2 linked regions of the Thermotoga maritima MSB8 genome follow. Each later gene encodes a partner of the first gene's protein in a complex. Links are inferred from orthologs where the notes say so. Each region holds a gene or a part of one and is shown in the gene's direction. Other genes may lie near its edges. The genes, in order: dnaB and dnaG.

Region 1 (3,154 bases):
CTCAAAACAGATTCCATATGGGATTTTCAGAACCTTTCCCTCGGGAAGTTTCTCGTACTGGATGATAAAATATACGCTGGCGTGTACAGATCGAACGAAGACGGCTACCGTGTTGGAAATCTGTTCACAACCACACTCAGAGTGCCTCTGGGGCCTTTTTCCTTCGAGAGTTACTACAAACTCTTCACGGTTTCCGGAGAAAACCTCAGAAAGTTTTCCCAGAATGAATCAAAAAACGAGGTGGATCTGAAAGTATCGTTCTCTTATGAAAATTTCAAATCTTCCTTAGAAACAACCTACGATTTCCTCGAAAAGGAGTTCTCGGATCCGTATCTCAAAACCTCTTACTCGTTCAAAACAGGAGATATCACTCACACTGTGGACTCCACTACCCGGTTCGTTCTGGACGAGATCAGCAGAAGTTACACCACCTGGAACTTCCAGCAGAGAATGGGAGCTTTCCTGAACAGATTCTACTTCACCTACTACTACAGAGAACCACACGTTAAGTACGTCGAGGATCAGATGAGGATATACGGAAAGAATTTCCTTTTCATGGAAAACCCGCGAATAACCACGTACACAAAGCTGAGCGTTGATCCCTTTGAACTGGATGAATTCTGGATACGCGGGACGTTTAAAAAAGGAGAGTCCACCCACTCTTTGAAAATGAGTTATTCCAGTGACAACCTGGAATTTTCTTATCAGACAAAGAACGGTGATCCGGCGCTGGAAATATCTTTTTCATTAAAGGACTGGAACGTGGAGAAGTTTTCTCTGTCTGTTGAAAAGGCTTTGCACTGTCTTGGAACGAAGATTTCAACTTCATTCGGCAGGAATTTCACTCTTGAGAGTTTCTCCATTCTTTTCTTCATAAGAGATTTTCCGAACAGCGGTATCGGTTTCGACACGGAAGAAGGGATAGGGCTCAACGTTTTTTGAGAGGTGAGAACATGCGTGTTCCCCCGCACAACTTAGAGGCCGAAGTTGCTGTGCTCGGAAGCATATTGATAGATCCGTCGGTAATAAACGACGTTCTTGAAATTTTGAGCCACGAAGATTTCTATCTGAAAAAACACCAACACATCTTCAGAGCGATGGAAGAGCTTTACGACGAAGGAAAACCGGTGGACGTGGTTTCCGTCTGTGACAAGCTTCAAAGCATGGGAAAACTCGAGGAAGTAGGTGGAGATCTGGAAGTGGCCCAGCTCGCTGAGGCTGTGCCCAGTTCTGCACACGCACTTCACTACGCGGAGATCGTCAAGGAAAAATCCATTCTGAGGAAACTCATTGAGATCTCCAGAAAAATCTCAGAAAGTGCCTACATGGAAGAAGATGTGGAGATCCTGCTCGACAACGCAGAAAAGATGATCTTCGAGATCTCAGAGATGAAAACGACAAAATCCTACGATCATCTGAGAGGCATCATGCACCGGGTGTTTGAAAACCTGGAGAACTTCAGGGAAAGAGCCAACCTTATAGAACCCGGTGTGCTCATAACGGGACTACCAACGGGATTCAAAAGTCTGGACAAACAGACCACAGGGTTCCACAGCTCCGATCTGGTGATAATAGCAGCGAGACCCTCCATGGGAAAAACCTCCTTCGCACTCTCAATAGCGAGGAACATGGCTGTCAATTTCGAAATCCCCGTCGGAATATTCAGTCTCGAGATGTCCAAGGAACAGCTCGCTCAAAGACTACTCAGCATGGAGTCCGGTGTGGATCTTTACAGCATCAGAACAGGATACCTGGATCAGGAGAAGTGGGAAAGACTCACAATAGCGGCTTCTAAACTCTACAAAGCACCCATAGTTGTGGACGATGAGTCACTCCTCGATCCGCGATCGTTGAGGGCAAAAGCGAGAAGGATGAAAAAAGAATACGATGTAAAAGCCATTTTTGTCGACTATCTCCAGCTCATGCACCTGAAAGGAAGAAAAGAAAGCAGACAGCAGGAGATATCCGAGATCTCGAGATCTCTGAAGCTCCTTGCGAGGGAACTCGACATAGTGGTGATAGCGCTTTCACAGCTTTCGAGGGCCGTAGAACAGAGAGAAGACAAAAGACCGAGGCTGAGTGACCTCAGGGAATCCGGTGCGATAGAACAGGACGCAGACACAGTCATCTTCATCTACAGGGAGGAATATTACAGGAGCAAAAAATCCAAAGAGGAAAGCAAGCTTCACGAACCTCACGAAGCTGAAATCATAATAGGTAAACAGAGAAACGGTCCCGTTGGAACGATCACTCTGATCTTCGACCCCAGAACGGTTACGTTCCATGAAGTCGATGTGGTGCATTCATGATAGAATTTTCTTGAAAAAGACCAGGGAGGTGTTCGACGTGGACATAAAGGCCTACAAAGAAAGAGTGGAAAAAGCGGTTGAATATCTGAAAGGTCAGATCGATGAAACACCCGAAATAGCGATAATACTGGGTTCTGGTCTTTCCGTCATAGCGGATGAGGTGGAAAAGGAGGGAACCTCCAAGAAGATACCCTACAGCGAGATACCAGGATTTCCCATTTCCACAGCTCCGGGTCACAAGGGTGAGCTGATCTTCGGAAAACTCTTTGGAAAGAACGTCATGCTGATGAACGGAAGGTTTCACTACTACGAGGGTTATTCAATGAAGGAAGTCACATTCCCCATCAGAGTGATGCAGCTTCTCGGTGTTGAAATTCTGATTGTTACCAACGCCGCTGGTGGGTTGAATCCGGATTTCGAAGTGGGAAGACCCATGATCATAACCGATCACATCAACTTCATGGGTGACAATCCTCTCATAGGCCCCAACGTGGATGAATGGGGTCCCAGGTTTCCGGACATGTCGGAGCCCTACGACAAGGAACTCATAGAACTCGCTTACAACAGTGCCAGAGAACTGGGAATTCCCGTCTATCAGGGTGTCTATGTGGCCGTTACGGGTCCATGCTTCGAAACACCCGCTGAGCTCAGGATGCTCAGAAAATTCGGAGCCGATGCAGTTGGAATGTCAACCGTTCCGGAAGTCATAGTGGCAAGGCACGGTCAGATAAGGGTCCTTGGAATCTCCGCCATCACCGACAGGGCCGTTCCTGAAGACCTCAAGCCGCTCACCGCAGAGGAGGTCCTGGAAGTCGCTGAGAAGACGGGAAGAAAGATCGCACAGA
Region 2 (3,288 bases), 240 kb from region 1 along the record:
TTCCTGTTCAGAAGACAACTATGATAAAACCCGAAGAGGTTGAAAGAAAATGGTACGTGGTAGATGCTTCCGGAAAGGTTCTCGGAAGACTCGCGACGCGCATAGCGAAGATATTGATGGGGAAACACAAGCCCAATTACACTCCGCACGTTGACACGGGAGATTACGTCATCGTTGTGAACGCTGACAAGGTGGTTCTTACCGGAAAGAAGCTCGATCAGAAGGTTTATTACTGGCATTCTGGTTATCCCGGAGGTCTGAAGTCTCTGACAGCAAGACAGATGCTGGAAAAGCATCCCGAAAGACTCATATGGCTCGCTGTCAAAAGGATGCTCCCGAAGAACAGAAAGGGCAGAAAAATGCTCAAAAGACTCAAAGTTTATGCGTCACCCGAACATCCACATCAGGCACAGAAACCTGAGCCTATTGAACTGTGAAGAATGAGGAGGGAGAAGAATGGCCGAAGTGGTAGGATACTACGGAACGGGAAGAAGAAAGACTGCTGTTGCAAGAGTTTATTTGAGACCGGGAGAAGGAAAAGTGAAGGTCAATGGAAAAGAATACGAAAGTCTGAATGACTATTTCAAAAATCCTGCATGGACAAAACACGCGATAGAGCCCCTTGAGGTAACCAACACACTTGGCAAATTCGATCTTGTCATAAGGGTTAACGGTGGAGGTCTGTCCGGCCAGTCCGGTGCCGTGAGGCTTGGAATTGCCAGAGCCCTCCTTCAGTACGACCAGAATCTGAGACCTGTTCTCAAGAAATACAAGATGCTCACAAGGGATCCAAGAGAAGTGGAAAGAAAGAAGTACGGTTTGAAAAAGGCAAGAAGAGCTCCTCAGTTCTCCAAGAGGTGATTTTGCTGGCAGCAGACAATTGCGGGGTCCGGTTCTCCCGGACCTCTCTTTTTCTGTTTGTTAACGAGGAGTGAGAATGTGATTCCTCGAGAGGTCATCGAGGAAATAAAAGAAAAGGTTGACATCGTAGAGGTCATTTCCGAGTACGTGAATCTTACCCGGGTAGGTTCCTCCTACAGGGCTCTCTGTCCCTTTCATTCAGAAACCAATCCTTCTTTCTACGTTCATCCGGGTTTGAAGATATACCATTGTTTCGGCTGCGGTGCGAGTGGAGACGTCATCAAATTTCTTCAAGAAATGGAAGGGATCAGTTTCCAGGAAGCGCTGGAAAGACTTGCCAAAAGAGCTGGGATTGATCTTTCTCTCTACAGAACAGAAGGGACTTCTGAATACGGAAAATACATTCGTTTGTACGAAGAAACGTGGAAAAGGTACGTCAAAGAGCTGGAGAAATCGAAAGAGGCAAAAGACTATTTAAAAAGCAGAGGCTTCTCTGAAGAAGATATAGCAAAGTTCGGCTTTGGGTACGTCCCCAAGAGATCCAGCATCTCTATAGAAGTTGCAGAAGGCATGAACATAACACTGGAAGAACTTGTCAGATACGGTATCGCGCTGAAAAAGGGTGATCGATTCGTTGATAGATTCGAAGGAAGAATCGTTGTTCCAATAAAGAACGACAGTGGTCATATTGTGGCTTTTGGTGGGCGTGCTCTCGGCAACGAAGAACCGAAGTATTTGAACTCTCCAGAGACCAGGTATTTTTCGAAGAAGAAGACCCTTTTTCTCTTCGATGAGGCGAAAAAAGTGGCAAAAGAGGTTGGTTTTTTCGTCATCACCGAAGGCTACTTCGACGCGCTCGCATTCAGAAAGGATGGAATACCAACGGCGGTCGCTGTTCTTGGGGCGAGTCTTTCAAGAGAGGCGATTCTAAAACTTTCGGCGTATTCGAAAAACGTCATACTGTGTTTCGATAATGACAAAGCAGGCTTCAGAGCCACTCTCAAATCCCTCGAGGATCTCCTAGACTACGAATTCAACGTGCTTGTGGCAACCCCCTCTCCTTACAAAGACCCAGATGAACTCTTTCAGAAAGAAGGAGAAGGTTCATTGAAAAAGATGCTGAAAAACTCGCGTTCGTTCGAATATTTTCTGGTGACGGCTGGTGAGGTCTTCTTTGACAGGAACAGCCCCGCGGGTGTGAGATCCTACCTTTCTTTCCTCAAAGGTTGGGTCCAAAAGATGAGAAGGAAAGGATATTTGAAACACATAGAAAATCTCGTGAATGAGGTTTCATCTTCTCTCCAGATACCAGAAAACCAGATTTTGAACTTTTTTGAAAGCGACAGGTCTAACACTATGCCTGTTCATGAGACCAAGTCGTCAAAGGTTTACGATGAGGGGAGAGGACTGGCTTATTTGTTTTTGAACTACGAGGATTTGAGGGAAAAGATTCTGGAACTGGACTTAGAGGTACTGGAAGATAAAAACGCGAGGGAGTTTTTCAAGAGAGTCTCACTGGGAGAAGATTTGAACAAAGTCATAGAAAACTTCCCAAAAGAGCTGAAAGACTGGATTTTTGAGACAATAGAAAGCATTCCTCCTCCAAAGGATCCCGAGAAATTCCTCGGTGACCTCTCCGAAAAGTTGAAAATCCGACGGATAGAGAGACGTATCGCAGAAATAGATGATATGATAAAGAAAGCTTCAAACGATGAAGAAAGGCGTCTTCTTCTCTCTATGAAAGTGGATCTCCTCAGAAAAATAAAGAGGAGGTGATCGGTATGGCGAAGAAGGAAAAGGTCACAATGAACGAAGAACAGCAGGTTCTTCAGGAACAGCACCAGGAGCAGACGCAGGAGCAGACACAGGAACAGAAGGAAACACTTCCTCCTCAGATAGAGAGGCGTATAAAAAAGCTCATAAGTTTAGGGAAAAAGAAGGGTTACATAACGTACGAGGATATAGACAAGGCCTTCCCGCCAGATTTCGAAGGGTTTGACACGAACTTGATAGAGAGAATACATGAGGAACTGGAAAAGCATGGAATAAACATCGTGGAAAATGAACCTGAGGAAGAGGAAATAAGCGCTTCCAGTGATGAACAGGAACTCGAAGAACTTCTGGAGAAAGAATCTCCTGAGATACACGATTCGAGCAACGTAAGGGATTCTATCAAGATGTATCTCAAAGAGATAGGAAAGATTCCTCTACTCACACCTGCTCAGGAACGTGAACTCGCAAGACGAGCACAGATGGGCGATAAGAAGGCCAAAGAGAAACTCATAACATCGAATCTGAGGCTTGTTGTCAGTATAGCCAAGCGTTACATGGGGCGCGGTCTTTCTTTCCAGGACCTCATACAGGAAGGAAACATAGGACTTCTGAAGGCGGTAGAAAAGTTCGACTGGAGAAAGGGTTACAAATTCA

What was found.
Region 2: the proteins of dnaB (region 1) and dnaG are in contact, whole or in part, in a crystal structure (PDB 2R6A), measured with the Geobacillus stearothermophilus proteins. The link is inferred for Thermotoga maritima MSB8 from one-to-one orthologs. Residues at the interface, in WP_033016901.1 of Geobacillus stearothermophilus: Ser13, Glu15, Ala16, Gln18, Glu91, Leu92, Asp94, Ala95, Val96, Pro97, Thr98, Ala99, Ala100, Asn101, Tyr104, Tyr105, Ile108; in WP_049624496.1 of Geobacillus stearothermophilus: Lys456, Leu457, Leu458, Pro459, Ala460, Asn463, Ala464, Leu467, Leu535, Leu536, Ile537, Ala538, Gln544, Glu545, Asp548, Tyr549, His552.

What each region holds. Positions count from the first base shown.
Region 1 is NC_000853.1:1,712,326-1,715,479, forward strand. Bases 303-3,131 are described here. They hold dnaB (replicative DNA helicase), read left to right. Parts: upstream 303-953; coding sequence 954-2,309; downstream 2,310-3,131. Other genes in these bases: TM_RS08825 (YjgP/YjgQ family permease), read left to right, coding at 303-942; TM_RS08835 (purine-nucleoside phosphorylase), read left to right, coding at 2,347-3,131. Outside these bases: more of TM_RS08825, read left to right, coding at 1-302; more of TM_RS08835, read left to right, coding at 3,132-3,154. UniProt on the Escherichia coli protein: The main replicative DNA helicase, it participates in initiation and elongation during chromosome replication. Travels ahead of the DNA replisome, separating dsDNA into templates for DNA synthesis.
Region 2 is NC_000853.1:1,468,527-1,471,814, reverse strand. Bases 326-3,288 are described here. They hold dnaG (DNA primase), read left to right. Parts: upstream 326-939; coding sequence 940-2,637; downstream 2,638-3,288. Other genes in these bases: rpoD (RNA polymerase sigma factor RpoD), read left to right, coding at 2,643-3,288; rpsI (30S ribosomal protein S9), read left to right, coding at 457-861; rplM (50S ribosomal protein L13), read left to right, coding at 326-437. Also shown: more of rplM, read left to right, coding at 1-325. UniProt on the Escherichia coli protein: RNA polymerase that catalyzes the synthesis of short RNA molecules used as primers for DNA polymerase during DNA replication.